DNA from 3 places in the Streptomyces lydicamycinicus genome. Region 3 is predicted to be linked to each of the others. Evidence: predicted binding sites of a transcription regulator. Region 3 holds the regulator's gene; each other region holds the start of a gene.

Region 1 (10,485 bases), on a different contig from region 3:
ACGGGCGATGCGCAGCAGCCAGCCGCTGAGCGGCAGCCGGAGTTCATTGGGTACGAGGGTGCGCAGCGGCCCCTCGCCGCCGGCCCCGTCCCACGGCCCGCGGCCGCCCGGGAAGGGCGACGGAAGGCCCGTATGCGAGCGCTCGTCCGACATGAGGACACCACCGCATTCCACTGTGTCTCCTGGGGGTTCGACCGGTGCGGTTCTGTACGGCCGCGAGCGTAGGAGCCCTCTTTGTGGTTTCCCTGTGGCCTCCGTCCCGCCGCCCCCGGCCGGACCTGCCTCCCGCCTCACAAGGTCTCCACAAAGACGGCTCCTACCTTCTCCGGCAGACGGCCGGTCCGCCGTACGCCCCTTGGTGCGGACGCGGCCGTGCCCATCGTCGTGAGAAAGGGAACATCACCATGCAGCGTCCCAAGACCGCCCTGACCGGAGCCCTCGCCGGGCTCGCGCTCGCCGGATCCCTGCTGACCACGGCGGCACCGGCCAATGCGGCCGGGAACGATGCCCCGGCCGCCTCTTCGTCCTCCTCCGCCGACCGGAACCACCACGGCGGCGGCCTCTGCTCCCGCGTCTCCAAGGTGGACCAGCGCCTGGCGCGCGCGATCAAGCGGATCGACGGCGACGAGCAGACCCGTGGCTCCCTCGCGCGTCTGGAGAAGCGGGTGAAGAACGCCCGCGCCAAGAAGCACGACGAGATCGCCACGTTCCTCCAGGACCGGCTGACCACCCGCAAGGCGCGGCGGCCTGCCCTCGTGCGGCAGCGCGCCGAGCTCAAGGATGTCGCGGCCTGGTGCGCGCAGCAGAAGGACCACGGCCAGGAGAAGAAGCAGGACAACGCCCCGGAGAAGAGCGGCTCATGAGGCGCTCCCGACGCGCCGCGCTGCTGCTGACGACGGCGGTCGCCCTGCCCGTGCTGGCCGTCACCGGGTGCTCGGGGCCGGCCGGCGGGCAGTCGCCGTCCGGGTCCTCTTCGGCCGGCGGCGGTTCCGCGGCACCACAGGACCCGGCCTCCGCCGCCACCTCCGGCACCTCCGCCGGCGAGGAGAAGCAGATGCTGAAGAAGGTCGAGGAGGCCGAGAAGGCGGCGGACGCCGCCGACTCCGACGCGGCGAACGATCCGCGGTAAAGCAGTAAGCGATCCACGGTAAGCGGTCCGCGTCGGGGAATCCGCGGTGAGGCCCCCACGGCAGGCGGTCCGCAGCGAGCGATCCGCAGCGAGACCACGGCAAGAACCGGCAAGGAACCGGCATCGCCGCTACGGCGCCGGCTTCCCGCCGCGGCAGCAACGCCGCCGGGGCGGCACCCCCTGGAAGGAGGGTGCCGCCCCGGCGTTCGTGTGGACGTGTTGATCCGGGAGGATCAGCGTTCCGATCCGCAGCGGATCAGAAGTCCATGTCACCGCCCGGCATGCCGCCCGGAGCGCCCGCCGCGGCGGCCTTCTCCGGCTTGTCGGCGATGACGGCCTCGGTGGTGAGGAAGAGCGCCGCGATGGAGGCGGCGTTCTGGAGCGCGGAGCGCGTGACCTTGGCCGGGTCGATGATGCCCTCGGCGATCATGTCGACGTACTCACCGGTCGCGGCGTTCAGACCGTGGCCGACGGCCAGGTTGCGCACCTTCTCCACCACGACGCCGCCCTCAAGGCCGCCGTTGACGGAGATCTGCTTGAGCGGGGCCTCCAGGGCGAGCTTCACGGCGTTGGCGCCGGTCGCCTCGTCACCGTCGAGCTCCAGCTTCTCGAAGACCTGGGAGGCCTGGAGCAGGGCGACGCCACCGCCGGCGACGATGCCCTCCTCGACGGCCGCCTTCGCGTTGCGAACGGCGTCCTCGATGCGGTGCTTGCGCTCCTTGAGCTCGACCTCGGTGGCGGCACCGGCCTTGATGACGGCCACGCCGCCGGCCAGCTTCGCCAGACGCTCCTGGAGCTTCTCGCGGTCGTAGTCCGAGTCGCTGTTCTCGATCTCGGCGCGGATCTGGTTGACGCGGCCCTGGACCTGCTCGCTGTCACCGGCACCGTCGACGATGGTGGTCTCGTCCTTGGTGATGACGACCTTGCGGGCGCGGCCGAGCAGTTCGAGACCGGCGTTCTCCAGCTTGAGGCCGACCTCCTCGGAGATGACGGTGCCACCGGTGAGGATGGCGATGTCGCCGAGCATGGCCTTGCGGCGGTCACCGAAGCCCGGGGCCTTGACGGCGACGGACTTGAAGGTGCCACGGATCTTGTTGACGACCAGGGTCGACAGGGCCTCGCCCTCGACGTCCTCGGCGATGATCAGCAGCGGCTTGCCGGACTGCATGACCTTCTCCAGGAGCGGCAGCAGGTCCTTCACGCTGCCGATCTTGGAGTTGACGATGAGGATGTACGGGTCGTCGAGCGACGCCTCCATACGCTCCATGTCGGTGGCGAAGTACGCCGAGATGTAGCCCTTGTCGAAGCGCATACCCTCGGTGAGCTCCAGCTCCAGACCGAAGGTCTGGGACTCCTCGACGGTGATGACGCCTTCCTTGCCGACCTTGTCCATGGCCTCGGCGATCAGCTCGCCGATCTGGGTGTCAGCGGCGGAGATGGAGGCGGTCGAAGCGATCTGCTCCTTGGTCTCCACGTCCTTGGCCTGCTCCAGCAGGGCGGCGGAGACGGCCTCGACGGCCTTCTCGATACCGCGCTTGAGGGCCATCGGGTTGGCGCCGGCGGCGACGTTGCGCAGGCCCTCGCGGACCAGGGCCTGGGCCAGGACGGTCGCGGTCGTCGTGCCGTCACCGGCGACGTCGTCCGTCTTCTTCGCGACCTCCTTGACCAGCTCGGCGCCGATCTTCTCGTACGGGTCCTCGAGCTCGATCTCCTTGGCGATGGAAACACCATCGTTGGTGATCGTGGGGGCGCCCCACTTCTTCTCGAGGACGACGTTACGGCCCTTGGGGCCGAGGGTGACCTTGACGGCGTCGGCGAGCTGGTTCATCCCGCGCTCGAGACCGCGCCGTGCCTCCTCGTCGAACGCGATGATCTTGGCCATGTGAAGTGGTCCTCCCGGACTGGGGTGGATTGCTCCGGACCGCGCTGGCGCCCGCGACGGACGACCTGCGGACCTGTGTGGTTCCTTGCCCCACCGATCCGCGGGCCTCGCCGACCCGGTCCTTCTTTGTCACTCTCACTGGGAGAGTGCTAACGCCAATGATTAGCACTCGTGGGGTGCGAGTGCAAGCGCCGGGAGGGCGTCCCCCACCCGGCTGACGCGCAGACAGCAGACAGCCGGGGCCACACAGCCGAAGGCCCGTACCCCCCTCAGGGGTACGGGCCTTCCTCACGCAGCAGTCGGTCGGCGCCTCAGCCGGCCACCCGGACCATGTCCGCCTGCGGCCCCTTCTGGCCCTGCGAGATCTCGAACTCGACCCGCTGACCCTCCTCAAGGGTGCGGTAGCCGTCCATCTGGATCGCGCTGTAGTGGACGAAAACATCCGCACCACCGTCGACCGCGATGAAGCCGTACCCCTTCTCCGCGTTGAACCACTTGACGGTGCCCTGAGCCATGCCTAACTCCCCTATTACTGGCCCTTGCGCAGGACCGCACTCCGCGGACCCGGGTCAGACCTCACCCCGCGAAAGGCCCGTGGGGTGTGCGCCGGAACGCGTCGACCGCCGCTGAATGTATCTGCACAGATGCCCAGAGCAACAGGTCAATCGGACGAGAATTCCCGCGCCGAAGAATCGGCAATATGCGGCGAAATCCCAGTTCTCCAGGGCAAGTCGGGCCGGGCATAGGGCACCTAGGCGACAAATACCGCCCACACTTTGGCCACAACTGATCGCGAACACATATGCGTTCGGCACGCGCACGGTGATATCCGGAGGGGGATCACCCCAATGGTATCTCCTTTCACAACATGGAATTGCCCCGTCCGCTTTCTGGCGGACGGGGCAATTCCGGTCATGCAGGAGAAGAGTTGGCGCAAATCAGCAGCCGCCGGCCACCGCCGGAATGATCGAGATGCCCGCGCCGTCCGGGGTGGGCGTCTCCAGGCCCTGCTCGAAGCGCACATCGTCGTCGTTGACGTACACGTTCACGAAGCGGCGCAGCTTGCCGGCGTCGTCCAGCACACGGGCCGCGATGCCCTGGTGGTTCTGCTCCAGGTCGGCGATCACCTCGGAGAGGGTCGCGCCCTCGGCGGGGACCTCGGCCTGGCCACCGGTGTACGTGCGGAGGATGGTGGGGATGCGGACCTTGACGCTCATGGTTCTGCCTTCCAGGGGTACGGAGTACGAGTTCGTGGGCCGGTCGCGGCCTCGTCCGCCGTATGCCGGACGGGCCGGCGGACTCAGCGGGCCAGGCCGGCCGCGCGGAACGCGTCCAGGTTCGGACGGATCGTGGCCGTGGGCCCGGAGGTCGGGGCGACCGCGTCGAGTGTCTTGAGGCCGTCACCCGTGTTCAGGACGACGGTGGTCAGGGACGGGTCGAGCACGCCGTCCTCGATCAGCTTCTTGGTCACGCCGACGGTCACACCGCCCGCGGTCTCCGCGAAGATGCCTTCCGTCCTGGCCAGCAGCTTGATCGCGTCCACGACCTGCTCGTCGTTGACATCGTCCACGGCACCGCCCGTACGGCGCGCGATGTCGAGCACGTACGGCCCGTCGGCCGGGTTGCCGATGGCGAGAGACTTGGCGATGGTGTTCGGCTTTTGGGGCCGTACGACGTCGTGGCCCGCCTTGAAGGCCGCCGACACCGGCGAGCAGCCCTCCGCCTGGGCGCCGAAGATCTTGTACGGCTTGTCCTCGACCAGGCCGAGGGCGATCAGCTCCTTGAGCCCCTTGTCGATCTTGGTGAGCTGCGAGCCGGACGCGATCGGGATGACGATCTGGTCCGGGAGCCGCCAGCCGAGCTGCTCGCAGATCTCGTACGCGAGCGTCTTGGAGCCCTCGCCGTAGTACGGCCGCAGATTGACGTTGACGAAGCCCCAGCCCTCGCCCAGCGGGTCGCCGATGAGCTCGGAGCAGAAGCGGTTGACGTCGTCGTAGTTGCCCTCGATGCCGACCAGGTCACCGCCGTAGACCGCGGCCATGACGACCTTGCCGGCCTCCAGGTCGTGCGGGATGAACACGCAGGACTGGAATCCGGCGCGGCGCGCCGCGGCGCCGACCGCACCGGCGAGGTTGCCGGTGGAGGAGCAGGAGAGGGTGGTGAAGCCGAAGGCGCGGGCGGCCTCGACGGCGATCGCCACGACGCGGTCCTTGAAGGAGTGCGTCGGGTTGCCGGAGTCGTCCTTGACGTACAGACCGCCGGTGACGCCCAGCTCACGGGCGAGGTTGTCGGCCTTGACGAGCTTGGTGAAGCCCGGGTTGAGATTGGGCTTGTCGGCCACGTCGGTGGGGACGGGCAGCAGCGGGGCGTAGCGCCAGATGTTGTTCGGGCCGGCCTCGATCTGCTTCCGCAGGCCCTCGGGGTCGCCGCTCGGCAGGTCGTATGCGACTTCGAGCGGCCCGAAACATTCCTGGCACGCGAAGATCGGGCCGAGCGGGAAGCGCTGTCCGCACTCGCGGCAGGACAGAGCTGCGGCGGGGCCCAGAGCGACGGTGGGGGTGTTTTCGGTGACTTGCACAGCCATGGAGGCGAGGCCCTTTCTCCTCATCTTCCTCGCGGCGAATCTCGCCACGAGACGGATTTGGCACCTTCCCTAGCCGGGAGCCTCACGCGCGCGGGACGTCAGCGTCCTGGCGGCAAGACCGGCTGGAGGGTTGCCGGGGCTTCAACGGGCCGTATCCCTCTGCCCCTCTGGATGAGCGGTATGGCGCTGGGCTGAACCCAGGCGTTTGTGGCGCGGGGACCCCGACATGCGACGGTCATCCGCGTTGTTCAAGACTGTAACCGAAGGCACTGACAGTTGAGATAGTCGTCCGAACCGCGAGATGGATCACACAGGCCGCTGATCGGGCGGCGACCGAGGAGTCGTAAACGTGCTGGAAGAGGTCGAGAGCTGGCTGACCAGCCACTCCTGGTCCGCCGCTGACCGTCCGCTGGGGCAGCTGCTGGAGGCGAAGCGCCAGACGGGCCGTACGGTCAGTGTCGTCCTGCCCGCGCTCGACGAGGAGGCCACGGTCGGGGCGATCGTGGCGGTGATCCGTGCCGAGCTGATGACCGAGACCGTTCCCCTGGTCGACGAGCTGGTGGTGCTGGACTCCGGCTCCACCGACCGCACCGCCGAGGTCGCGGCGGCGGCCGGCGCCCGGGTCGTCTCCCGCGACAGCGTCCTCCCCCGCCTGCCCGCGCTGCCCGGCAAGGGCGAGGTGCTCTGGCGCTCCCTCCTGGCCACCACCGGCGACATCATCTGCTTCATCGACGCCGACCTGCGCGAATTCTCCGCCGCCTTCGTTTCCGGGATCGTCGGCCCGCTGCTGACGGACCCGGACATCCAGTTCGTGAAGGCGATGTACGACCGTCCGCTGGAGACCGGCGACGAGGGTGCCGGGGCCGGCCAGGGCGGCCGGGTCACCGAGCTGGTCGCCCGCCCGCTCCTCAACCTCCACTGGCCGCAGCTGGCCGGCTTCGTCCAGCCCCTGGGCGGCGAGTACGCGGCCCGCCGCGCCCTCCTGGAACGGCTGCCGTTCCCGGTCGGCTACGGCGTGGAGCTCGGCCTGCTCGTCGACTCCCTGCACACCGTCGGCCTCGACGCGCTCGCCCAGGTCGACGTCGGCGTGCGCAAACACCGCCACCAGGACGGCCAGGCCCTCGGCCGGATGGCCGCCGCGATCTACCGCACCGCCCAACTACGCCTGACCCGCGGCCACTTGGTCCGCCCCCGCCTCACCCAGTTCGACCGCGGCGACGAGGGCTTCGTCCCCCGCACCACGGACGTGGACACCGAGGAACGCCCCCCGATGGCCGAAATCCCGGAGTACGCGGAGCGGCGGGCGGCGTGAGCGCACCGAGCGCCGGGCGCGCCGCCCGCGCCGCCCCTTGACCGCTTCCGTACGTTTGCGCGGATCTGTGGCGGGTTACTTTCGCGACATGGTCTCCGAGCGCAGTGCGGTGCAAGCAGGTGCTGAGGTTCTTGTCGCGTCCAATCGCGGGCCGGTGTCCTATGGCCTGGCGGAGGACGGGGCGCTGATTGCCAAGCGAGGTGGTGGCGGGCTGGTGTCGGGGCTTTCCGCTATTGGGCCCGAGACCGACGCGGTGTGGGTGTGTGCCGCGCTCGGCGACGGGGACCGGGAGGCCGTGCGGCGGACGGGTGGTGTGCTGGAGCCGGGTGATACGGGTGGACAGCGTGTCCGGATGCTGGACATTCCGGCCGAGGTGTATGCCGCCGCCTACAACGGCGTCGCGAATTCGGTGCTGTGGTTCGTCCACCACATGCTCTACCAGACACCGCTGGAACCGGTCTTCGACGCGGAGTTCCGGGCGCAGTGGGCGGCGTACGAGACGTACAACGCGGCCTTCGCCGACGCGCTGGCCGAGGGGGCGGCGCCCGGCGCGGCCGTCCTCGTGCAGGACTACCACCTGGCGCTGGTGCCCGGCATGCTCCGCGAGCGCCGCCCCGACCTGCGCATCGCGCACTTCTCCCACACCCCGTGGGCCCCCGCCGAGTACTTCGCGATGCTGCCCGACGACATCCAGCGGGAGCTGGCGCTGGGCATTCTCGGTGCCGACCGGGCGAACTTCCTCACCCGGAGGTGGGCCGAGAACTTCGTGGCCTGCGCCGAGGCCGGGCTCGGCGGGCAGTGCGAGCGCGTATGGCCGGAGGACGGGGCGCCCGGCGTCGTCGCGCTCGTCCCGGAGCGCAAGGCACGCACGACCTGGATCGGGGTGCACGGCCTCGGCGCCGACGCCGATTTCCTGCGCGAGCGCGCGCACCGCCCCGACGTCGAGGAGCGGATGGCGGCGCTGCGCACCGAGATCGGCGGGCCGGGACGCCGGACCATCGTCCGGGTGGACCGCACCGAACTCTCCAAGAACATCGTGCGGGGCCTGCTCGCCTACCGGCAGCTCCTCGCCGACCGCCCCGAGTGGCGCGAGCGGGTGGTGCACCTCGCCTTCGCCTACCCCTCGCGCCAGGACCTCGCCGTCTACCGCGACTACACCGCGGAGGTCCAGCGGGTGGCCGAGGCCATCAACGCCGAATACGGAACGGCGGGTTGGCAGCCGGTCCTGCTGCACGTCAAGGACGATTTCGCCCGCTCGCTGGCCGCCTACCGGCTCGCGGACGTGGCCCTCGTCAACCCGATCAGGGACGGTATGAACCTGGTCGCCAAGGAGATCCCGGTGGTGTCGGACGCCGGCTGCGCGCTGGTGCTGTCGCGGGAGGCGGGCGCCCACGAGGAACTCGGTGAGCATGCCCTGACCGTCAACCCGTACGACGTCGTCGGCACCGCCGAGGCGCTGCACGAGGCGCTGTCGATGGACGACGGCGAGCGCGCGGCACGCACCGAGCGGCTGGCCGCGGCGGCCACCGCGCTGCCGCCCGCCCGCTGGTTCCTGGACCAGCTGCGGGAGCTGCACGGGGAGGAGACTCAGGAGGGTTCGCGGCCCGTCTGAGACGCCTCCCGGCTACGCCCCGTGGGCCCCGTTCTCGTCCAGCCGGGCCGCCAGGGCGCCGAGCAGGCCGACGACCCCGGACGGGCCGTCGACCACCAGGTCGGCGCGGTCGGCCAGTTCGGCGACCTCGGCGCTGCCGCTGCATACCAGGAGGCCGGTCAGGCCGTCGGAGCGGAGTTTTTCGACGGCGGCGAAGGCGGCCAGGTCACCGAGGTCGTCGCCGGCGTAGAGGACGGTGGCGGCGCCGGTCTCGCGGACCCATTCGGCGAGGGCGACGCCCTTGTCCATGCCGGGCGGGCGGAGTTCCAGGACGAGGCGGCCCGGTTCGACGATCAGGCCGTGGCGTTCGGCGAGCGCGGTGAGCGGGCCGCGCAGCTGGTCGAAGGCGCCCTGGGGATCGGTGGCGCGGCGGGTGTGCACGGCGATGGCGCGCCCGCCCTTGCGCTCGATGGCGGTCTCGATCCAGGTGCCGTGCCAGACCCCGGAGGCGTCCAGGACGCCGGGGAGTTCGGCCTGTATGGCGGCGACACCGGGGTGCGGGGCGGGCGCGTGGACGGTGCCGGTGGCGGCCTCCCAGCGTTCGGCGCCGTAGTGGCCGAGGACGGTGAGGTGGTCCAGGCCGGGTACGTCCGCGAAGCCGCCGAGGCGGACCGCGACGGTGGCCGGGCGGCCGGTGATGACCGCGGCGGCGCGCAGCCGGGGCACCAGGCGGCCGAGGGCGGCGACGGCGCCCTCATGGGCGCGGGCCTTCTCCGGGTCGGGGACGATCTCGGCGAGGGTGCCGTCGAAGTCGAGGGCGACGACGGCGCGTTCCGGGTGTGCCAGCAGTGCGGCGAGGCCGTCGCGGCCGGCGGGGGTGTGCGGGGTCGGCACGGATCCGGGTGTCGGCCGGTCCGGCGACGCGGAGTTCGCGGGGCTGCCCATGGCGCCGACCCTACCGGCGCGGTGCGGGCGCCGGGGGCAGCTCCGGCGACAGCCGGGGGTGTACGGGCGCACGGGGGCGGCGGCCGGGGCGGCCGGGTCAGCGGCGGGCGCGGCGGGCGTCCCGTATGCGGCGCAGGCGGTTGACGGTCACGGGGTCATGGGCGAGCGCGCGGGGGTCGTCCAGCAGGGCGTTGAGGAGTTGGTAGTAGCGGGTCGGGGAGATGCCGAGCTGTTCGCGGATGGCGCGCTCCTTGGGGCCGGGGCCCGGCCAGGAGCGGCGCTCGACGGCGAGCACCGCCTCGTCCCGGGCGGAGAGCTCCGCGGCGCGCTCGACGGCCCCGGGCTCGCCGCCCGGACCGCCCGCACCCGCCGTCCCGTCCGTCATCACGCTTCCACGATAAGCGCACGGTCGGACAACGCCCGGCCCGTCACCCGGCGGGCGCCCGGCTCCGGGACGCCCGCCCGGCCCCCGGCCGCCCCGCGCCGACACACCTGCCCGTGTGCCCGCCCGCATCGCGCCGGGGCACCCGCCCGTACCGCCCGCCCGCGCCGCGTCATTCGGCGGCGTTGTCCGCGGCGTCCGCGATGTTCTGGATGTCGGTGAGCACTCCGGACGGGTTGCCCCGCGGGCCGACCGCGGCGCCCATCTTGGCCTTGACGGTCTTGGAGATCAGCGGCCAGGAGGTCTTGTTCGCCGGGTAGAACTCGGCGCCGGCGAGCTGCTTGAGGAAGCCGTGGAACTTGGCGTACTTGTCGTCGGCCAGCATCGCCTGGGAGGCGGAGGAGGTGACCGGCAGCAGGCCGTACTCACCGGAGAACTTCTCGACGTTCTTCTTGCTGTAGACGAAGTCGAGGAACTTGCCGACCTGGGCGCGGTGGCCACCCTGCTTGAAGGCCATCATCCAGTCGGCGACGCCCATGGTGGCCTTGGCCTTGCCGTGGGCACCGGGCAGCTCGACGGTGCCGTAGTCGATGCCCTTGGCGGCGGCCTGCTTCATCAGGGCGGGATGGCCGTTGAGCATGCCGACCTCGCCGTCGACGA
Region 2 (10,485 bases), on a different contig from region 3:
TCTCGCAGTCACCGTTGCGCAGCATCTCGATCGAGCGCGGCGGCTCGGCCTCGACCAGCGAGACCCGGGTGCCCGGATGCGCGGCGCGCATCGTCGCCAGGGCCGTCGGCACCAGCGTCGAGCTGCCGGAGGGGAACGACACCAGCCGCACCCGTCCTGCGCGCAGGCCCGCGATGGCGGCGATCTCCTCCTCGGCGGCGGTGAGCCCGGCCAGGATGCCGACGGCGTGCCGGACGAGCGCCTCACCCGCCTGGGTCAGCCGCATCTCGCGGCCCGCGCGGACCAGCAGCGGGGTGCCGGCGGACTGTTCCAGCGCCTTCATCTGCTGGCTGACGGCCGGCTGAGTGCAGCCCAGTTCACGCGCGGCGGCCGAGAACGAGCCGGACCTGGCGACAGCGCGCAGCACACGGAGGTGACGGGCCTCGATCATATTTCGAGCATAAGCGCCGCTTGGATCGATCGGGAAAAATTGCGTCATTGCTTTTGGGGCACACGGCTAGCGTGCATCAGCGGCGCGTATGAGCTGGGGCGACGCCGGCGGAAGCCGGTCCCGGAGCACGCCGCACGACCGAGTTACGGAGCACCGTATGAAGCTGCTGAGCGTGAACCTGGGGCGGCCGACCCCGTGCCGGCACACCACTGCGGAGGGCGGTACGGGCATCGACAAGCGGCCCGTGGACGGGACGGTGGCGGTGTCCGCGCCGGGTCCCAAGGGCGTCGGCGGCAGCGGGCTGGCCGGTGACGCGGTGGTCGACCTGCGCCATCACGGCGGCGACGACCAGGCCGTTTACGCCTATGCCCGGGAGGATCTGGACGACTGGCAGCGGGAGCTGGGCCGCGAGCTGGCCAATGGGGTCTTCGGCGAGAACCTCACCACGTCGGGCGTCGAGGTCACCGGCGCCCGTATCGGCGAGCGCTGGCGGGTGGGTCCGCGGCTGCTGCTGGAGGTGACCTCACCGCGGATTCCGTGCCGGACGTTCCATGCGTGGCTCGGCGAGCGCGGCTGGATCAGGCGGTTCACCCAGGCCGCGGTGCCCGGTGCGTATCTGCGGGTGATCGAGCCGGGCGAGATCCGCGCCGGGGACGCCGTCGAGGTGACGCACCGGCCGGATCACGAGGTGACGATCGGGCTGATGTTCCGGGCCCTGACGACCCGGCGGGAGCTGCTGCCGCGGCTGCTGGAGGCGGATGCGGCGCTGCCGGAGGAGGCGCGGGAGAAGGCGCGGAAGTATGCGGAGCGGGCGGCGGGTTGAGCGGTTCCGCCGGGCCCGGGGCGGTGGGGCCCGGAGCGGGCGGCGGAGGATCTGCCTCCGGTGGGCCGTGGGGCGGCCGCGCCGCGGGGGTTGGGGCTCGGGCGCCGTGCCCGGGGCGGATAGCGTGCCCGTATGACGACTGCATTGATCACGGGAGCGACAGCGGGCATCGGGGCGGCGTTCGCCCGGCGGCTCGCGAGCGACGGCCACAGCGTGGTGCTGGTGGCCCGCGACGAGAAGCGACTGCGCGAGCAGGCCACCGAGTTGCACGACCGGCACGGCATCGAGGCGGAGGTGCTGAGCGCCGATCTGGCCACCGAGGAGGGCATCGCAGCCGTCGAGGCCCGGCTCTCGGACCCCAAGCACCCGGTGGACCTGCTGGTGAACAACGCCGGTTTCGGCAACAAGGGCGAGTACCTCGAGGTCTCGATGGCCGACGAGCTGACGATGCTCAAGGTGCACTGTGAGGCGGTGCTGCGGCTGACCACGGCCGGGGTGCGCGGGATGCGGGACCGGCGGCGCGGCGCGGTGGTCAATGTGGCGTCGGTGGCGGCGTTCGTACCGCGGGGCACCTACGGCGCGAGCAAGGCCTGGGTCGTGCAGTTCACCCAGGGCGCGGCGCGCGATCTGGCGGGCAGCGGCGTGCGGTTGATGGCGCTGTGCCCGGGATTCGTACGGACCGAGTTCCACCAGCGGGCCGGGATGGGGACGGACAACATCCCCGGGTGGATGTGGCTGGACGCCGACAAGCTGGTCGACGCCGCGATGAAGGACCTGACGCGGGGGAAGTCGCTGTCCATTCCGGATCCGCGGTACAAGGCGCTGATGGGCGCGGTGAAGCTGGCGCCCCGCGGCGTGCTGGGGGGACTGACGTCCCGTACCGGCCGTAAATACGGGCCCCGCTGACGCCGGGTCATCCGGCCCGTTGCCGAGGGCGGCGCCGGGGTGGTGCCATGGCCGTGGCGCGCGGGGCGGGGCGGTGGGGTGCGGGGGACGGAGCGTCCACGGGCCCGTCCCCGCGGAACGGCACAGGACGCACAACGACGCGAACCGGCCGGCGACGCGCGACGCGGACGAGCGAGGCGCGACGGCGGACGACCGCGAAGGAGGTCCGTTCAGCACTATGCACCCCACCTCTGACAGTCCCCCAGGACCTGCGGAAACGCCACCGGTCCGGCCCGGTCTGCTGCTGTCGATGGGGCCGGGCGTCGCCGGCCGGCTCCTCGGCGCCCGCCACCACACCCGCCTCGCGGCCCTGGCCCGTACGGATCCGCACCTGGTCGCCCACGATCTGGCCGACCCCACCCCCGAGGTCGCCGCCGCCCTCGCCGGCGCCGAGGTGCTGCTCACCTGCTGGGGCGCGCCACCGCTCACCGACCGGGTGCTGGCCGCGGCCCCCCGGCTGCGGGCCGTCGTGCACGCCGCCGGCTCGGTCAAGCACCACCTCACCGACGCCTGCTGGGACCGCGGCATCGCCGTCAGTTCGGCCGCCGCCGCCAACGCCCTCCCGGTCGCTGAATACACCCTCGCCGCGATCCTCTTCGCCAACAAGCGCGTTCTGCACGCCGCCCACCGCTACCGCGGTCTGCGCGCGCCCCACGACTGGCCGGGCGAACTCGCCGGGGCCGGCAACTACCGCCGCACCGTCGGCGTCATCGGCGCCTCCCGCATCGGCCGCCGCGTCATCGAACTGCTGCGCCCCTTCGACCTGCGCGTTCTGCTGTACGACCCGTACGTGGAGGCCGCCAAGGCCACCCGGCTCGGCGCGGCCCCGGTTCCGCTCGACGCGCTCTGCGCCGACAGCGACATCGTCACCGTGCACGCCCCGCAGCTGCCCGCCACCCGCCGTCTGCTGGGCGCCCGGCAGCTGGCCCTGATGCCGGACGGCGCGACCCTGATCAACACCGCCCGCGGCTCGCTGGTCGACGAGGCGGCCCTGCTGCCCGAGCTGGTCACCGGCCGGCTGCACGCCGTCCTCGACGTCACCGAGCCCGAACTCCCGCGCCCCGGTTCGCCGTTGTACGACCTGCCGAACGTGCTGCTGACACCGCATGTGGCGGGTTCCCTGGGCACCGAGCTCCACCGCCTGGCCGACCACGCCCTCGACGAACTCGAACGCTACGGCCGCGGCCGCCCGTTCCTCACCCCCGTACGGCGGGAGGAGCTGCACCACTCGGCGTGAACCTGCCGGGGCCCCGGCAGGGCCCCGGCCGCGCGCCGGAAACCCGAAGACCCGGCCCCCGCCAAGCGGGAACCGGGTCTCGGGTGAAGCAGTCCGGCGCGGCGCGTCAGCCGAGGTGACGGCTCACGTCAGTGCGCGACGGCTCGCGTCAGTGCGCGTGGCCGTGACCGTGACCGGCCTCCGGCTCCTCCTCGGCGGGCTTCTCGACGACCAGGGTCTCGGTCGTCAGCAGCAGCGAGGCGATGGACGCGGCGTTCTCCAGGGCGGAGCGGGTGACCTTGACCGGGTCGATGACGCCGGCCTTGACCAGGTCGCCGTACTCGCCGGTGGCGGCGTTGAAGCCGTTGCCCTTGTCCTGCTCAGCGACCTTGGCGGTGATGACGTAGCCCTCAAGACCGGCGTTCTCCGCGATCCAGCGCAGCGGCTCGACGACGGCGCGGCGGACGACGGCGACACCGGTGGCCTCGTCGCCCTCCTTGCCGAGGGAGCCCTCCAGCACCTTGCCGGCGTGGACCAGCGCGGAGCCACCACCGGAGACGATGCCCTCCTCGACCGCGGCGCGGGTCGCGGAGATGGCGTCCTCCAGACGGTGCTTCTTCTCCTTGAGCTCGACCTCGGTGGCCGCACCCACGCGGATGACGCAGACGCCACCGGCGAGCTTGGCGAGGCGCTCCTGGAGCTTCTCGCGGTCCCAGTCCGAGTCGGTGGACTCGATCTCGGCCTTGATCTGGGCCACGCGGCCGGTGACGTCCTCGGCCTTGCCGCCACCGTCGACGATGGTGGTGTCGTCCTTGGTGACGGTCACCCGGCGGGCGGTGCCGAGCACGTCCAGACCGGCCTGGTCGAGCTTGAGGCCGACCTCCTCGGCGATGACGGTGGCACCGGTGAGGGTGGCCATGTCGCCGAGCATCGCCTTGCGGCGGTCACCGAAGCCGGGGGCCTTGACGGCCACGGCGTTGAAGGTGCCACGGATCTTGTTCACGACCAGGGTCGACAGGGCCTCGCCCTCGACGTCCTCGGCGATGATCAGCAGCGGCTTGGAGGCACCGGCCTGGATGACCTTCTCCAGCAGCGGCAGCAGGTCCTGGATCGAGGAGATCTTGCCCTGGTGGATCAGGATGTACGGGTCCTCGAGGACGGCCTCCATACGCTCCTGGTCGGTGACCATGTACGGCGAGAGGTAGCCCTTGTCGAAGGCCATGCCCTCGGTGAAGTCCAGCTCCAGACCGAAGGTGTTGGACTCCTCGACGGTGATGACACCGTCCTTGCCGACCTTGTCCATCGCCTCGGCGATGAGCTCGCCGACCTGCTTGTCCTGCGCGGACAGACCGGCCACGGCGGCGATGTCGGACTTGTCGTCGATCGGACGGGCGGTGGAGAGAAGCTCGTCGGAGACGGCCTTGACGGCGGCGTCGATGCCCTTCTTCAGGGCGGCGGGGGAGGCGCCGGCGGCGACGTTGCGCAGACCCTCACGGACCAGCGCCTGGGCCAGCACGGTGGCGGTGGTGGTGCCGTCACCCGCGATGTCGTTGGTCTTGGTCGCCACCTCCTTGACGAGCTGGGCGCCCAGGTTCTCGTACGGGTCGTCGACCTCGACCTCACGGGCGATGGTGACACCGTCGTTGGTGATGGTCGGCGCGCCGAACTTCTTGTCGATGACGACGTTGCGGCCCTTGGGGCCGATGGTCACCTTGACGGTGTCGGCAAGCTTGTTGACGCCGCGCTCAAGGGCGCGACGGGCGTCCTCGTCGAACTTCAGGATCTTCGCCATGGGTTGCTTCAAGTCCTCTCATTGCGATCCTCGGCCACGACGTGGGGACCGCTGTCGCTCAAACGAACTGCGCCCCTGCCCCGGGTTGATTAGACGCGGGAACCAGGGGCGCAGATCACGGCAAAACTGGGTGACTTACTTCTCGACGATCGCGAGCACGTCGCGAGCCGAGAGAACGAGGTAGTCCTCGTTGTTGTACTTCACCTCGGTGCCGCCGTACTTGCTGTAGAGCACGACGTCGCCGACCTTCACGTCGAGCTCGACGCGCTTGCCGTCCTCGACCCGGCCCGGGCCCACGGCCAGGACGACGCCCTCCTGGGGCTTCTCCTTGGCGGTGTCCGGAATGACCAGGCCCGAGGCCGTGGTCTGCTCGGCGTCGAGCGGCTGGACCACGATGCGGTCCTCAAGCGGCTTGATGGCAACCTTGGAGCTGGTGGTCGTCACGATCCGACCTCCCCCTTCGGAGATCTCACGGGGTTAACTGTCTGAGGTGGCGACCAGGTGGATCCGTCGTCGCGGGTGCCGGACCTGCCCGTCGCTGTGTCTGGCACTCCCCACTGGAGAGTGCCAACGCCGAGACTATGACGCGGTTAGCACTCGGTCAAGCGGAGTGCCAGCGCGGCGGGGAGCTCTTCCCGCGACGCCGGTTGACCGGCCATCCGCGGCCCCGGTTCCCCGGCGGCCCCGGCTTCGGCGATCATGGCCATCTACAGCGGGGGCGGGGCGGGTTACGAGGCAGGCAGCTTCCCGCCAAATCGGACATGCCTTCCCCTTCCCTCGCAACCACGCCCTCGGCTGCCTCGTCTACTTCCTCGACTGACGGGCCGACGAACCGGGCCCGCACCCGGCCGGCCGGCGGCCTCGACAAGATGGCGGAGGAGAAGCCGTGCGTGCACCGACCAGAGTTCCCCGGAAGGCCCGGGTGCCGGAGAGGGATGTCGAGCGCACCATGACGTTCGCCGCGCTCGCCCAGGCCCCGGACCGGCGGAGAACCGAGGCCCGGCTGCTCGCCCTCGTCGTTTTAATCGCGGTCTTCGGCTACACCTACACCGGCCTGTCGATGGGCGGTCTGCTCCCCGGCGGACTGGCCGTCTTCACCGCCGCCATGCTGTTCATGACGCTGGTCCCGCATCTGGTCCTGCGCCGCTACGCGCCCCGCGCCGATCCGCTGATCCTGCCGCTGACGACCCTGCTGACCGGAATCGGCCTGGTGCTGCTGCACCGCCTGGACCTCACCTACGCACAGTCGCCCCGGCTGAAGACGGCCCAGGCGGCCAACGGCCAGCTGCTGTGGACGGTGATCGGGGTGGTGGCCTGCCTCGCCATCCTGCTGATGCTGCGCGATCACCGCATCCTCCAGCGCTACATCTATCTGACGATGGTGATCGCGCTGGTGCTGCTGATGGCACCGGCCTTCTTCGGCGCCGATATGTACGGCGCCAAGCGCTGGATCCTGCTGGGGCCGCTGTCGTTGCAGCCCGGTGAGTTCGTGAAGATCATGATCTCGGTGTTCTTCGCGGGCTATCTCACCGTCAACCGCGACGCCCTGGCGCTGGCCGGCCGCCGGGTCATGGGCATCCAGCTGCCCCCGGGGCGGCAGCTCGCGCCGATCTTCACGATCTGGGCGATCAGCCTGCTGGTGCTGATCTTCGAACGGGACCTGGGCACCTCGCTGATCTTCTTCGGCGTCTTCGTGATCATGCTCTACATGGCCACCGACCGCACCAGTTGGGTGGTGTGCGGCCTGCTGATGGCCACGGTCGGCGCGGCCGTGGTCGGTTCCCTCGAACCGCATGTCCACGGCCGGGTCACCGCCTGGCTCGACCCGATGCGGGCGTTCACCAAGGCGGGCCAGGCGGAGCACATGTCCGACCAGCTCGCCCAGGCCCTGTTCAGCTTCGGCAGCGGCGGCATCAGCGGCAGCGGCCTCGGCCAGGGCCGCCCCGAACTGATCGGCTTCGCCGGCAACAGCGACTTCATCCTCACCACCGTCGGCGAGGAGCTGGGCCTGGCCGGGGTCATGGCCGTGATCATGCTCTACGTACTGCTGGCCCAGCGCGGCCTCCGGGTCGGCCTGAGCGCCCGCGACCCCTTCGGCAAACTCCTCGCGGTCGGCCTCTCCGGCGCGCTCCTCCTCCAGGTCTTCGTCGTCGCCGGCGGCGTCACCGGCCTCATCCCCCTCACGGGCAAAGCCCTCCCCTTCCTCGCCAAGGGGGGCTCCTCACTGGTCGCCAACTGGCTCATGGTGGCCCTGCTCCTGCGGATCAGCGATCACGCGCAGCGGCGGCGTGAGCCGGTTTGAATTCTTCCCACGTTTTCGGCTGTCCCGCCGTGGTGGTTGCTCGCCGTTTGTGGCCCGCTGCGCTTTGCCTTCGGCCCGTGTTTTCGGCTTTCCCGCCGTGGTGGTTGTTCGCCGTTGCGCCTGCGGCGGGCGGGGCCGCTGCGCGGGGCTGTCGGGTGCGGTGACGGGTCTGCGCGGGTGGGGGTTGGCGTAGGTGGGCCGGTGCACCTCGTAGGGCCCGGTTATGGCTGACGGCGGCACGCCCCCACCCACCGTCACCCACTCCCCAACGGGAGGGGACGGGCCGGAGGGGCCTGGTGTGTGGACGTAAAGCGAAGCAGTCCACACACCAGGCCCCGGAGGCCCGTCACCGCACCCAACAACCACCCAGCCCGCCGCAGGCGCCACGGCGGGAAACCGCAAGCATCACCCGAACCCACGCCCGCGCAGCGGACCCGGCCCGCCGCAGGCGCAACGGCGAACAACCACCACGGCGGGACAGACAAAAACGTGGGAGGACAATGACACCGTGAATGACGGAGACACCCTCACCGCCCTCCTCACCCCCGAGGGGCAGGCCCTGCTGACAGAGCTGCGGGACCACGACCCGTCGGATGAGCTGGCGGCAGCCACAAGGCTGCGGCGGGAGCACCCCGCTGAGCTCGTTTCCGCCGCGCTCGGGCAGGCGCGGCTCCGGCAGCGGGCCGCGGCGAAGTTCGGGGCCGACGCGGGGCGGATGTACTTCACGCCCAACGGTGTGGAGCAGTCCACCCGCGCCACGGTGGCAGCACACCGTGCGCGACGGCTCGCCGCGCTGGGCGTCCGTACGCTGGCCGACCTGTGCTGCGGTATCGGCGGCGACGCGATCGCGCTGGCGCGCGCCGGCATCCGGGTGCTGGCCGTCGACCGTGACCCATTGGCCTGTGCGGCGGCGCGGGCCAACGCGGAGGCGCTGGGGCTCGCGGAGTTGATCGAGGTGCGCTGTGCGGATGTGACGGAGGTGGACACCGCCGGGTATGACGCGGTGTTCGTCGATCCGGCCCGGCGCAGCAAGGCCAGGGGTGGCCGGATTTTCGATCCGGAGGCGTACTCACCGCCGCTGTCCTGGGCCGTCGAGGCGGCCCGTAAGGCACCGGTCGCGGCGCTGAAGATCGCGCCGGGGGTGCCGCACGAGGCGCTGCCCGAGGACGCCGAGACGGAGTGGATCTCGGACGGGGGCGACGTCAAGGAGGCCGTGGTGTGGTTCGGGACCGGTGCGGGGGGCGTGCCCCGCCCGGTGCCCGGTGGCCGCCGCGCCACCCTGCTGCCCGCGGGGGACTCGCTGCTCGGTACCGGGCTGCCGGACCCGTCCGCCGGCGACGACACGCCACAGGCGCCGGTCGGCCCGGTCGGCGACTGGCTGTACGAGCCGGACGGGGCGGTGATCCGGGCGCATCTCGTCGCGGATGTCGCGGCGCGGATCGACGGGCGGCTGATCGACCCGACGATCGCCTACATCACCGCGGACCGGCTGGTCGGGACGCCGTACGCGACCGCCTATGCGATCACCGATGTGCTGCCGTTCCACGTCAAGAAGCTCAGGGCGCTGCTGCGGGAGCGCGGGGTCGGGATCGCGGTGATCAAGAAGCGGGGCTCCGCGGTGGAGCCCGAGGAGCTGCGCAAGAAGCTGAAGCTCGGCGGCGGCCGCACGTCCTGCACGATCTTCCTCACCCGGGTCGCCGGCGCCCCCACCATGCTGCTGGGGCACCCGGCCACGGACCCGGTCACGCCAGGTCGGTGAGGTCCTCGGCGTAGATCTGGGAGAGCGGCCGCGGGCCGATGTACTGCTGGCAGGTGCACTGGCCGGCCTCGTACTGCACCGGCTTGTGGTCGGCGTCCCAGGCGACCGCCATCTCCACCCGCTCATGACACTTGCCCTTTTTGTCATGCTTGGCGAGGTGGTGGGTGCACCCGCACACCGGCTCCGGCGGCTTCTGGGCGGCGGCCAGCTCCTGCCGCTCCTGGCGGGCGGTCTCCAGGCGCTCCATCTTGCGTTCGTGCCGGGTACGCAGCGCGGTGCGGGCGGTGTCGGCGACCTTCGCGAAGCCGCCCGCCATGAAGAAGATGAAGACCCACCAGAACCAGTCCACAGCCTGCCGCCTCCCCACTCGCACGCTCGGTGCTCCAGTCAGGGTAAGACCTCGGGCCGGACGTGGGGCCGGGGGCGGCGCGAGGACTCGAAGAAGTACAAAACGAGTCCTCGCCGGGCCTCAGGAGTAGAGGTTGTGCTTGCTCATCTCGTGGACGTGGTCATGGTCGTGGGAGTGGGAGTGCGTGTGAGGGGCGTCCTCGGGGGCCTCGCCGGGCACATGCGGTTCGGTGACCGGGAGGGACGAGTCCGCGGAGAGGTCCCAGGCGGAGGCCGGCCGGTTGCGGGCCACCATCTCCGCGCCCAGGGCCGCGACCATCGCACCGTTGTCGGTGCACAGCTTGGGCCGCGGTACCCGCAGGGTGATGCCGGCGTCCTCGCAGCGGCGCTCGGCCATCGCCCGCAGCCGGGTGTTGGCCGCGACCCCGCCGCCGATCATCAGGTGGTCCACACCGTTGTCCTTGCAGGCCCGCACGGCCTTACGGGTCAGCACGTCCACCACGGCCTCCTGGAACGACGCCGAGACATCCGCCACCGGCACCTCCTCGCCGGCCGCCCGCTTGGCCTCGATCCAGCGGGCCACCGCCGTCTTCAGACCGGAGAAGGAGAAGTCGTAGACCGGGTCGCGGGGGCCGGTCAGTCCGCGCGGGAAGCGGATCGCGTCGGGGTTGCCCTCGCGGGCGTAGCGGTCGATGACCGGGCCGCCCGGGAAGCCGAGGTTCAGCACCCGCGCGATCTTGTCGAACGCCTCACCGGCCGCGTCGTCGATGGTCGAGCCCAGCGGCCGTACGTCGGAGGTGATGTCCGGCGCCAGCAGGAGCGAGGAGTGGCCGCCGGACACCAGCAGCGCCATGGTCGGCTCCGGCAGCG
Region 3 (10,485 bases):
CTCGAACACCCGCGTCGAATGGATCCTCGCCGACCTCGGGGTGCTCTGCTCCGGCGCCGCCACCACCACGGTCTACCCCAGCACCAACGCCGAGGAGACCGCGTACATCCTGTCCGACTCCGGCAGCCGGGTGCTGATCGCGGAGGACGCCGGACAGCTCGCCAAGGCCCGCGAGCGGCGGGCGGAGCTGCCCGAGCTGGCGCATGTCGTCGTCATCGACGAGACGGGCGCGGAGCCCGCCGAGGGCGACCCGGAGGGCTGGGTGCTCACCCTCGCCGAGCTGGAGAAGCGCGGCACCGCCTATCTGGAGGAGCACCCGGAGTGCGTCAAGGAGCGGGTGGCCGCGCTGCGGGCCGACCAGCTGGCGACGCTCATCTACACCTCCGGGACCACCGGCCGCCCCAAGGGTGTCCGGCTGCCGCACGACTGCTGGTCGTACATGGCCCGCGCGATCCAGTCGACGGGGCTGGTCCATGAGGACGATGTGCAGTACCTCTGGCTGCCGCTGGCGCATGTCTTCGGCAAGGTGCTCACCGCCGGACAGATCGCGACCGGCCAGGTGATCGCCGTGGACGGCCGGGTCGACAAGATCATCGACAATCTGCCGGTCGTCCGGCCCACGTACATGGCTGCCGTGCCGCGGATCTTCGAGAAGGTCTACAACGGGGTCGCGGCAAAGGCCCGCGCGGGCGGCGGCGCCAAGTACAAGATCTTCCAATGGGCGGCCGAGGTGGCCCGCGAGTACGCCAAGGTCTCGCAGGACAACTTCCGCCGCACCGGCAGCGCCTCGGTACCGTTCGCGCTCGGCGCCAAGCACAAGATCGCCGACGCACTCGTCTACACCAAGCTGCGGGAGGCGTTCGGCGGCCGGCTGCGCGCCGCGGTCTCCGGATCGGCCGCGCTCTCGCCGGAGATCGGCTACTTCTTCTCCGGCGCCGGTATCCACATCCTGGAGGGCTACGGCCTGACGGAGTCCAGCGCCGCCAGCTTCGTCAACCCCGGCGAGGCCTACCGCACCGGCACGGTCGGCAAGCCGCTGCCCGGCACCGAGGTGCGGATCGCCGAGGACGGCGAGATCCTGCTGCGCGGCCCCGGCATCATGCAGGGCTACCACGGCCTGCCGGACAAGACCGCCGAGGTCCTGGAGGAGGACGGCTGGTTCCACACCGGCGACATCGGCGAGCTCTCCCCGGACGGCTATCTGCGGATCACCGACCGCAAGAAGGACCTGATCAAGACCTCGGGCGGCAAGTACATCGCGCCGGCCGAGGTGGAGGGACAGTTCAAGGCGGTCTGTCCGTTCGTCTCCAATGTGCTGGTGCACGGAGCCAACCGGAACTTCTGCACCGCGCTGATCGCCCTCGACGAGCCGACCATCCTGACCTGGGCGGCGGAGCACGGCCTGGGCGGCAAGGGCTACGCCGAGGTCGTCGCCACCGACCAGGTCCGGGAGCTGATCGACGGCTATGTCGAGCGGGTCAACGAGGGGCTCCAGCGCTGGCAGCAGATCCGCAAGTTCCGGCTGCTGCCGCGTGACCTGGACATCGAGCACGGCGAGGTGACCCCGAGCCTCAAGATCAAGCGGCCCGTGGTGGAGCGGACGTTCAAGGACCTGCTCGACGACATGTACACGGGGGCGCGCGAGGCGTAGCCGTACGGCACGGCGATACGGGTCCGGCGATACGGGCACTGCGGTACGGGACGGGCCGGTCGGCCCCGCCCCGTACCGCCGTGCCGTGCCGCTGTGCCGGTAGGTCCGCCTCGTGCCGCCGTGCCCGCGACTCCGCCCCCGTCGGCCAACTCCCGCGGTACGTCAGCCGAATTGATGGCTGCGACCACCCACTTCTGTGACTCAGTGCTTATGGCTGCGCTCGTTCTGTCACTCTGTCGGTGGCGCATCCGGCGCTGTAGCGGAGCTGGTCGGGAGTTGCTCAATGAGGACGACAACTTCGTCTCCACGGGACGACGACGTCACGGCGGCGCGCGCGACGAGGACGGACGGGTTCCCCGGCGGACCCGCGGCCGGGGCCGCCGACGGTCCCGCCGCCCGTTCCCGCCGGACCAGCCTGCCCGGTGATCCGCAGGCCGCTGCCGCCGCCCGGCGCTTCGTCCGGGCCACCTTCGCCGACTGGACCGGCCGGCGGCTGACCGGCGCGGAGAACCTGACCGACCGGCTCGCCGACGAAGCGGTACTGCTGGTCAGCGAGTTGGTGACGAACGCCGTCGTGCATGCGGGCACCACCGTCGAACTGCGCTGCCGGCTGTACCCGGAGGCCGGGCGGGACGGGAACGCGGAGCCGTACCGGCGCCGCGACCGTGAGCCGTACGAGGCGCCGCACCGCGAAGCGGCGGCCGCCCCCGGAGCCGGCACCGAGGACGCCTTTGGCCCCGGCATCGTCATCGAGGTCTCCGACCACCACCCCACCCAGCCGGTCCGCGCCCGTGCGGAGAGTGCCGCGTCCGAGAACGGCGGACACGGGCTCCAGCTGATCAGCGCGGTCGCCGAATCCTGGGGTGTCACCTACCGCCGGGCCATGAAGACCGTGTGGTTCCGGCTGCCCCTGGGGGCCACGGGCCGGCCCGAGCCCGAGTTCACCCTCGACAACCAGCTGCTCCAGCGCGAGCTGCGGGCCGCCGAGCTCCTCGCCCCGGCCCCGCGCCGGGCCGCCCGGCCGGAACCCGGCAGCGGCCGGGTCGACAACGGCGCCCTCTCCTTCCTCGCCGAGGCCTCCGATCTGCTCTCCGGTCAGCTCGACGCCGATCAAGTCGCCGCGCTCGCCGCTCAGTTGATCGTTCCCCGGCTCGCCGAGTGGTGTGCGGTGTGGCTGTACGACGGCGACGGCGGCGCACCCGGCCGGGGGATCGCCCAGGCCGGTGACGAGCAGCGGCTCGCCGGCGTCTGGCACACCAGCGAGAGCCGGATCGACGCGCTGCGCACGGCGCTGGAGAAGCAGCCGCCGGAGTTTCCGGGCGGCGGCGCGTCCGGCAGCGCACCGGGCGTCGTGCCCTGGCCCTGGCCGTACGAACCGGGCGGCTACGGTCCCGGCGGCGCCGCGCTGGCCTGCCCCCTGGTCGCCGGCGGCCGGCGGCTCGGCACCCTGCTGCTCGGCCGGGGCGGGCTGCCGCACTTCCCCGACGAGGTGGTCGCGCTGATCGAGGACCTGTGCCGCCGGGTCGCCCGCGCGGTCGCCACCGCCCGCGCCTACAGCCGCCAGGAGCGCATCAGTCAGGTCCTTCAGCGCCGGCTGCTGCCCCGGGGGCGGGCGCGGGTGCCCGGGGTGGAGTCGGCGGTGGTCTACGAACCGCGCGAGGGCGCCTGGGCGGGCGGCGACTTCTGGGACCTGTTCGACGCCGGGGACGGCCGCTGGTGCTTCGCGCTCGGCGATGTCTGCGGCAGCGGCCCGGAGGCGGCCGCGGTGACCGGGCTGGCCCGGCCGGTGCTGCGGCTGCTGGCCCGGGACGGCTTCGGGGTCGCGGCGGTGCTCGACCGGCTCAACAAGACCATGGCGCGGGAGGCCGCGGACTCGGTCGCGGCGGTCGCGGCGGCGGTGGCGGCGGCCGGCGCCGGGGCGGAGGCGCCGGTCGAGATCCGCGAGGAGGGCGAACAGGCCCGCTTCCTGTCCCTGCTCTACGGCGAGATCGTCCCGTACCCCAGCGGCTCCGGCGGCGCCCGCTGCACCCTCGCCAGCGCCGGCCACCCGCTGCCGCTGGTGCTGGGCACGGACGGCGGGGTGCGGGTGGTCGCGGCGCCGCAGATGCTGCTGGGGGTGGTCGAGGACGCGGCGTACGTAAGCGAATCGTTTGACCTCTGCCCAGGGGAGACGCTGCTGTGCGTCACCGACGGGGTGACCGAGCGGCGCTCGGGGCGGCGGCTCTTCGACGACGAGGACGGCCTCGCCACCGCCCTCGCCGCGGGCGCCGGCCTGGGCGCCACCGCCCTCGCGGACCACATCCGCCGCACCGTCCACGCCTTCGGCCCCACCCCGCCCGACGACGACCTGGCCCTGCTGGTCCTCCAGGCCTCGGGACCCGGGGTGTCCTGAGGCACAACGGCGCCGGACCGGCACCGCCCCGCGATGACGGACAATGGTTCCCATGCCTTCCGCACTGCCTGATGGTGAGCCGATGCCCGAGGACGGGGCGCTGCCCGGTCATACCGCGGCCGGGGCCGCCGGGCGCCCCCTCGGCTTCTATCTGCATGTGCCGTACTGCGCGACCCGCTGCGGCTACTGCGACTTCAACACCTACACCGCGAGCGAGCTGCGCGGCTCCGGCGGCGCCCTGGCCTCCCGGGACAACTACGCCGACACCGTCGTGGACGAGATCCGGCTGGCCCGCAAGGTGCTGGGCGACGACCCCCGCCCGGTCGAGACGGTCTTCGTCGGTGGCGGCACCCCGACCCTGCTGCCCGCCGCCGATCTCGCCCGGATGCTGGCCGCGATCCGCGAGGAATTCGGCCTCGCGCCCGGCGCGGAGATCACCACCGAGGCCAACCCGGAGTCCGTCGACCCCCGCTACCTCGACGAACTGCGCGCGGGCGGCTTCAACCGCGTCTCCTTCGGCATGCAGAGCGCCCGGCAGCACGTCCTGAAGATCCTCGACCGTACGCACACCCCCGGCCGCCCCGAGGCCTGTGTCGCCGAGGCCCGCGCCGCCGGCTTCGACCACGTCAACCTCGATCTGATCTACGGCACCCCGGGCGAGACCGACGACGACTGGCGCGCCTCCCTCGACGCCGCGATCGGCGCCGGCCCCGACCATGTCTCCGCCTACGCCCTGATCGTCGAGGAGGGCACCCAGCTGGCCCGCCGGATCCGCCGCGGCGAGGTCCCGATGACCGACGACGATGTGCACGCCGACCGCTACCTGATCACCGACGAACGCCTCGCCGCGGCCGGTTTCACCTGGTACGAGGTCTCCAACTGGGCCACCACCGACGCCGCCCGCTGCCGCCACAACGAGCTCTACTGGACCGGCGCCGACTGGTGGGGCGCCGGCCCCGGCGCCCACAGCCACGTCGGCGGCGTCCGCTGGTGGAACGTCAAACACCCCGGCGCCTACGCCCAGGCCCTCAGCGAGGGCCGCTCCCCGGGCGCCGGCCGGGAACTCCTCTCCGACGAGGACCGCCGCGTCGAACGCATCCTCCTGGAACTGCGGCTGGCGGACGGCTGCCCGCTGGACATCCTGGCCCCGGCCGGGGCGCGGGCGGCGGCGCGCGCGCTGGCCGACGGCCTCCTGGAGCCCGCGCCCTACGAGGCCGGCCGGGCCGTGCTGACCCTCCGGGGGCGGCTGCTGGCGGACGCGGTGGTGCGGGATCTGGTGGACTGATCACTCAACGGAGTGATCTCTGCGCAGGACCCGGCCACACCGGACCGCTCCGTCCCTAGCGTGCTGTCACAGGATTCAGCCGGTACGGAGGGACGGGCGGTGACGGCATGCATGATCGAGCCCTTGACGAGTACTTCGCGGAGTTCGAGCCTCCGGAGGGCCTCAGGGCGGAGTTACTACGCCGCGAAATTCTGCTGACGGGAGGGACGGACATCGTCCACAACCGGATCGTCAGCGATGTCACGGACCAGATTCCGCACGACCGCTGGCACAGATTCGCGACACAGCACCTGTCGTTCCCGGGGGAGCTCAGCAAGCCGCAGCCCGACCTCGTGGTGATGGAGCGCGGACGATGCGAGGGTTCCGGATGGCTGGTACCCGCTTCGGACGTGACGCTGTTGCTCGAGGTGGTTTCCCTGCGCAGCGCCGACCGCGACCACGGCCTGAAGCGCTCCATCTACGCCGCAGGGGAAATCCCCGCGTATCTGATCGTCGACCCGTATGACGCCCGCTGTGTACTGCTGTCGGAACCGGCCGGTGCGGGAGAGGAAGCCGACTACGAGGTTCAGCGCACCGTCTCGTTCGGTGCTCCTCTCCGCGTCGACGCCCTCGGCCTCAAGCTGGACACCTCCCGGTTCGGAACGCTTCCTGCCGTCACACGTCACCGCCGGCCGTGACGAAGTCGATCAGCTCCTCCACCCTCCCCAGCAGCGCCGGCTCCAGGTCCTTGTAGGAGTGCACGCAGGAGAGGATCCGCTGCCAGGCGGCGCCCGTGTTCTCCGGCCAGCCCAGTGCCCGGCAGACGCCCGTCTTCCAGTCCTGGCCGTGCGGAACGGTCGGCCAGGCCGGGATGCCGACCGAGGACGGTTTCACGGCCTCCCAGATGTCGATGTACGGGTGGCCCACCACCAGCGCGTGGTCACCGGTCACCTCGGCCGCGATCCGGGACTCCTTCGAGCCGGGTACGAGATGGTCGACGAGGACGCCGAGGCGGGCGTCCGGGCCGGGGGAGAAGCCGCGGACGATCGCGGGCAGGTCGTCGACGCCCTCCAGGTACTCCACGACGACGCCCTCGATGCGCAGGTCGTCGCCCCACACCCGTTCCACCAGCTCGGCGTCGTGCCGGCCCTCCACATAGATGCGCCCGGCGCGGGCGACCCGGGCGCGGGCGCCGGGGACGGCCAGCGACCCGGACGCCGTACGCGCCGGAGCGGTGGCGGCCGGCCCGCCCTGGGGGCGTACGAGCGTGACCACCTTGCCCTCCAGGAGGAAGCCGCGCGGCTCCATGGGGAACACGCGGTGCTTGCCGAAGCGGTCCTCCAGGGTGACCGTCGGGCCCTGCGCCGTCTTCTCGCAGCGGATCACCGCGCCGCAGAAGCCCGAGGTGACCTCCTCGACGACCAGATCGGGATCGGCGGGCACCTCGGGCGCGGGCCGCTGCTTCTTCCAGGGCGGGGTGAGGTCGGGGCTGTAGTGCCTGTTCTGCATCGAGTGGGGCCTGTTCTCTGCGGGTGGTCGGTGTTTCGGCCGGGGGTCCGGGGGGCGCCCCCGGGGGGATGCAGTCAGGGCGGGGTGAGGTCGGGGCTGTAGCGCTTGCTCTGCATGGGGGCCTGTCCGTGGGTGAGCGGGCGGGGGTCAGGAGGGGGCGACGCCGAAGCGGGCGGCGAGGGCGGCGCGCTGGGCGCGGACGAAACCGGCGTCCACCACGGCGCCGTGGCCGGGCACATACCGCGCGTCCTCGCCGCCGAGGGCCAGCAGCCGGTCCAGTGCGCCGGGCCACCGCTGCGGCAGCGCGTCCGGGCCCGCCTGGGGTTCGCCGGACTCCTCGACCAGATCGCCGCAGAAGACGATCTCCGGGGACCCGCCCCGGCCCGGTACCAGGACCGCGAGATCGTGCGCCGTGTGGCCGGGGCCGACATTGGCGAGCAGCACCTGCCGGTCGCCGAGCTCGACGGTCAGCTGGTCGTGGACGTGGTGGTGCGGGGCGACCAGCAGATCGGCGGCTTCGGCGGCCGCGTCACGGTCGACGCCGTGCCGTACCGCGTCGTGCCGCAGCTCGTCCTTGCCGCGGCGCAGCAGCTCGCCCAGTCCGGCCGCGCCGAAGACCTCGACGCCCGCGAACGCGGCGGTGCCCAGCACATGATCGAAATGCGGGTGGGTGAGCGCGATATGCGTCACGTCCCGGCCCAGCACCCCGCGGATCGCGCGCCGCAGATCCGCGCCGTCGCGCAGGGTCGCGCCGGTGTCGACGATCATGACGCCGGTGGTGCCCGCGATCACGCCGATCGTCTCGTCCCAGCCCGGCATCCGGCGTCTGGCGACACCGTCACCGAGCTGTTCCCAACCGGCCTCTTCCCAAGACGTGTGCATACCGAGACGCTAGCGCCATCGCGATAGCGTTGCCCGACAGATCGACCGAACACGGTCACCGGGCGGGTGCTGTGTGCGGCCGCCCTTGCCGTGTCCGTGCTACTCGGCCGTACACTGGCTCAAGGTCTGGCACTCGGCCCGTGTGAGTGCCAGGAGAGTCGAGACGGCGGACGGCCGGACTGGAGGTGCGCGGGATGCTCAGTGAACGCAGGCTCGAAGTGCTGCGCGCCATCGTCCAGGACTATGTCGGGACGGAGGAGCCGGTCGGCTCCAAGGCCCTGACCGAACGCCATCAGCTCGGCGTCTCCCCGGCCACCGTCCGCAACGACATGGCCGCCCTGGAGGACGAGGGTTTCATCGCCCAGCCGCACACGAGTGCCGGGCGCATCCCGACCGACAAGGGCTACCGCCTGTTCGTCGACAAGCTGGCCGGTGTGAAGCCGCTGTCCAGCCCGGAGCGGCGGGCGATCCAGAACTTCCTGGACGGCGCCGTCGATCTCGATGACGTGGTGGGCCGCACGGTCCGGCTGCTGGCGCAGCTGACCCGGCAGGTCGCGGTCGTGCAGTACCCGTCCCTGACCCGGTCCACGGTCCGGCACGTCGAGCTGCTGGCCCTGGCCCCGGCCCGGCTGATGCTGGTGCTGATCACGGACACCGGGCGGGTCGAGCAGCGGTTGATCGACTGCCAGGCGCCGTTCGGCGAGACCTCGCTGGCGGATCTGCGGGCCCGGCTCAACAGCCGGGTCGTGGGGCGCCGGTTCGCGGATGTGCCGCAGTTGGTGCAGGATCTCCCGGAGTCCTTCGAGCAGGACGACCGAGGCACGGTCTCGACAGTGCTGTCGGTGTTGCTGGAAACTTTGGTGGAGGAGACCGAAGAGCGGCTGATGATCGGCGGCACCGCTAATCTCACGCGCTTCGGGCACGATTTCCCACTGACCATCCGGCCGGTGCTGGAGGCACTGGAGGAGCACGTGGTGCTGCTCAAGCTGCTCGGGGAGGCCAAGGACTCGGGCATGACCGTACGTATCGGGCATGAGAATGCCCATGAAGGCCTGACGTCCACATCGGTCGTCGCGGTCGGCTACGGTTCGGGCGACGAGGCAGTCGCCAAACTCGGCGTGGTCGGACCGACCCGCATGGACTACCCCGGAACGATGGGAGCGGTACGCGCAGTGGCACGTTACGTCGGACAAATCCTCGCGGAGTCGTAAGTGGCCACGGATTACTACTCGGTCCTCGGTATCGGACGCGACGCCTCGCAGGACCAGATCAAGAAGGCCTTCCGTCGGCTGGCCCGTGAGCTGCACCCGGACGTGAACCCGGATCCGAAGACCCAGGAGCGGTTCAAGGAGATCAACGCCGCTTACGAGGTGCTCTCGGACCCGCAGAAGAAGCAGGTCTACGACCTCGGCGGGGATCCCCTCTCGCAGGCGGGCGGCGGCCAGGGTGCGGGCGGCTTCGGCGCGGGCTTCGGCAACTTCTCCGACATCATGGACGCGTTCTTCGGCACCGCGTCGCAGCGCGGGCCGCGCTCGCGCACCCGCCGCGGCCAGGACGCCATGATCCGGCTCGATGTCGAGCTGACCGAAGCGGCCTTCGGCACGACCAAGGACATCCAGGTCGACACCGCCGTCGTCTGTACGACGTGCAGCGGCGAGGGCGCGGCGCCGGGTACCTCGGCGCAGACCTGTGACATGTGCCGCGGCCGTGGTGAGGTCTCGCAGGTCACCCGGTCGTTCCTGGGCCAGGTCATGACCTCGCGGCCGTGCCCGCAGTGCCAGGGCTTCGGCACGGTCGTCCCCACGCCGTGCCACGAGTGCGCGGGCGACGGGCGGATCCGCTCCCGTCGCACCCTGACCGTCAAGATCCCCGCCGGTGTCGACAACGGCACTCGCATCCAGCTCGCGGGCGAGGGCGAGGTCGGCCCCGGCGGCGGCCCCGCCGGTGATCTCTACGTGGAGATCCACGAGCTGCCGCACCCGGTCTTCCAGCGGCGCGGCGACGATCTGCACTGCACGGTCACCATCCCGATGACAGCGGCGGCGCTGGGCACGAAGTGCCCGCTGGAGACGCTGGACGGGGTCGAGGAGATCGATGTCCGGCCCGGTACCCAGTCCGGCCAGTCGATCCCGCTGCACCAGCGCGGGGTGACCCATCTGCGCGGCGGCGGCCGCGGCGACCTCATCGTCCATGTCGAGGTGCAGACGCCCACCAAGCTCGACCCCGAGCAGGAGGAGGCGCTGCGGCGGCTGGCCAAGCTGCGCGGTGAGGAGCGGCCCACGGGGCAGTTCCAGCCGGGGCAGCAGGGTCTGTTCTCGCGGCTGAAGGATGCGTTCAACGGGCGATAGCCCAGGTCGGCCCGGGGTCCGCGGAGGTTCCCCGGGCCCGCTTGGCAGCCACCGCCCCCGTTCGGGGCGGTGCGGTGGGCGTGACACGATGTGCTCATGCCCACCGCACCGACCGATCTCTGCCGCTACCCGATCGTGCAGGCCCCGATGGCGGGAGGCGGCTCCGGACCCGAGCTCGCCGCCGCCGTCTGCGAGGCCGGCGGTCTCGGCTTCCTCGCCGCCGGCTACAAAACCGCCGACGGTATGTACCAGGAGATCAAACAGCTGCGGTCGCTGACCGACCGGCCCTTCGGCGTCAACCTCTTCATGCCGCAGCCCTCACTGGCCGACGGCTCCGTCGTCGAGGTCTACCGCGAACAGCTCGCCGGCGAGGCCACCTGGTACGAGACCGAACTCGGCGACACCGACGGGCCCATCGACGACGGCTACGAGGCCAAGC

The links. Region 3 encodes HrcA, which represses chaperone genes, less so after heat shock. Its sites were predicted from a motif close to TTNGCACTCNGNNNNNCNGAGTGCNAA; they were not measured.
Region 1: a site for HrcA is predicted at 3,138-3,164, ahead of groL (chaperonin GroEL). Genes of this name have one in related genera too.
Region 2: a site for HrcA is predicted at 5,797-5,823, ahead of groES (co-chaperone GroES). Genes of this name have one in related genera too.

Annotation. Positions count from the first base shown of each region.
Region 1 covers NZ_BBNO01000001.1:98,709-109,193, reverse strand. Annotated here, with positions in the region: gene TU31_RS00500 (hypothetical protein) at 1-153, opposite strand, end outside; gene TU31_RS00495 (hypothetical protein) at 405-863, shown strand; gene TU31_RS00490 (hypothetical protein) at 860-1,129, shown strand; gene groL (chaperonin GroEL) at 1,386-3,011, opposite strand; gene TU31_RS00480 (cold-shock protein) at 3,323-3,526, opposite strand; gene TU31_RS00475 (MoaD/ThiS family protein) at 3,950-4,228, opposite strand; gene thrC (threonine synthase) at 4,312-5,595, opposite strand; SAM riboswitch class I at 5,613-5,773, opposite strand; gene TU31_RS00465 (glucosyl-3-phosphoglycerate synthase) at 5,945-6,907, shown strand; gene TU31_RS00460 (alpha,alpha-trehalose-phosphate synthase (UDP-forming)) at 6,996-8,519, shown strand; gene otsB (trehalose-phosphatase) at 8,532-9,443, opposite strand; gene TU31_RS00450 (DUF3263 domain-containing protein) at 9,541-9,828, opposite strand; gene TU31_RS00445 (ABC transporter substrate-binding protein) at 9,998-10,485, opposite strand, start outside.
Region 2 covers NZ_BBNO01000005.1:189,982-200,466, reverse strand. Annotated here, with positions in the region: gene TU31_RS18645 (LysR family transcriptional regulator) at 1-430, opposite strand, end outside; gene TU31_RS18640 (MOSC domain-containing protein) at 588-1,253, shown strand; gene TU31_RS18635 (SDR family NAD(P)-dependent oxidoreductase) at 1,386-2,159, shown strand; gene TU31_RS18630 (hydroxyacid dehydrogenase) at 2,377-3,435, shown strand; gene groL (chaperonin GroEL) at 3,584-5,206, opposite strand; gene groES (co-chaperone GroES) at 5,342-5,650, opposite strand; gene TU31_RS18615 (FtsW/RodA/SpoVE family cell cycle protein) at 6,156-7,508, shown strand; gene TU31_RS18610 (class I SAM-dependent methyltransferase) at 8,017-9,267, shown strand; gene TU31_RS18605 (hypothetical protein) at 9,251-9,616, opposite strand; gene tsaD (tRNA (adenosine(37)-N6)-threonylcarbamoyltransferase complex transferase subunit TsaD) at 9,737-10,485, opposite strand, start outside.
Region 3 covers NZ_BBNO01000004.1:493,238-503,722, reverse strand. Annotated here, with positions in the region: gene TU31_RS15550 (AMP-dependent synthetase/ligase) at 1-1,651, shown strand, start outside; gene TU31_RS15545 (ATP-binding SpoIIE family protein phosphatase) at 1,935-4,043, shown strand; gene hemW (radical SAM family heme chaperone HemW) at 4,096-5,328, shown strand; gene TU31_RS15535 (Uma2 family endonuclease) at 5,436-6,005, shown strand; gene TU31_RS15530 (DUF3097 domain-containing protein) at 5,983-6,816, opposite strand; gene TU31_RS15525 (MBL fold metallo-hydrolase) at 6,964-7,698, opposite strand; gene hrcA (heat-inducible transcriptional repressor HrcA) at 7,893-8,909, shown strand; gene dnaJ (molecular chaperone DnaJ) at 8,910-10,046, shown strand; gene TU31_RS15510 (nitronate monooxygenase) at 10,143-10,485, shown strand, end outside.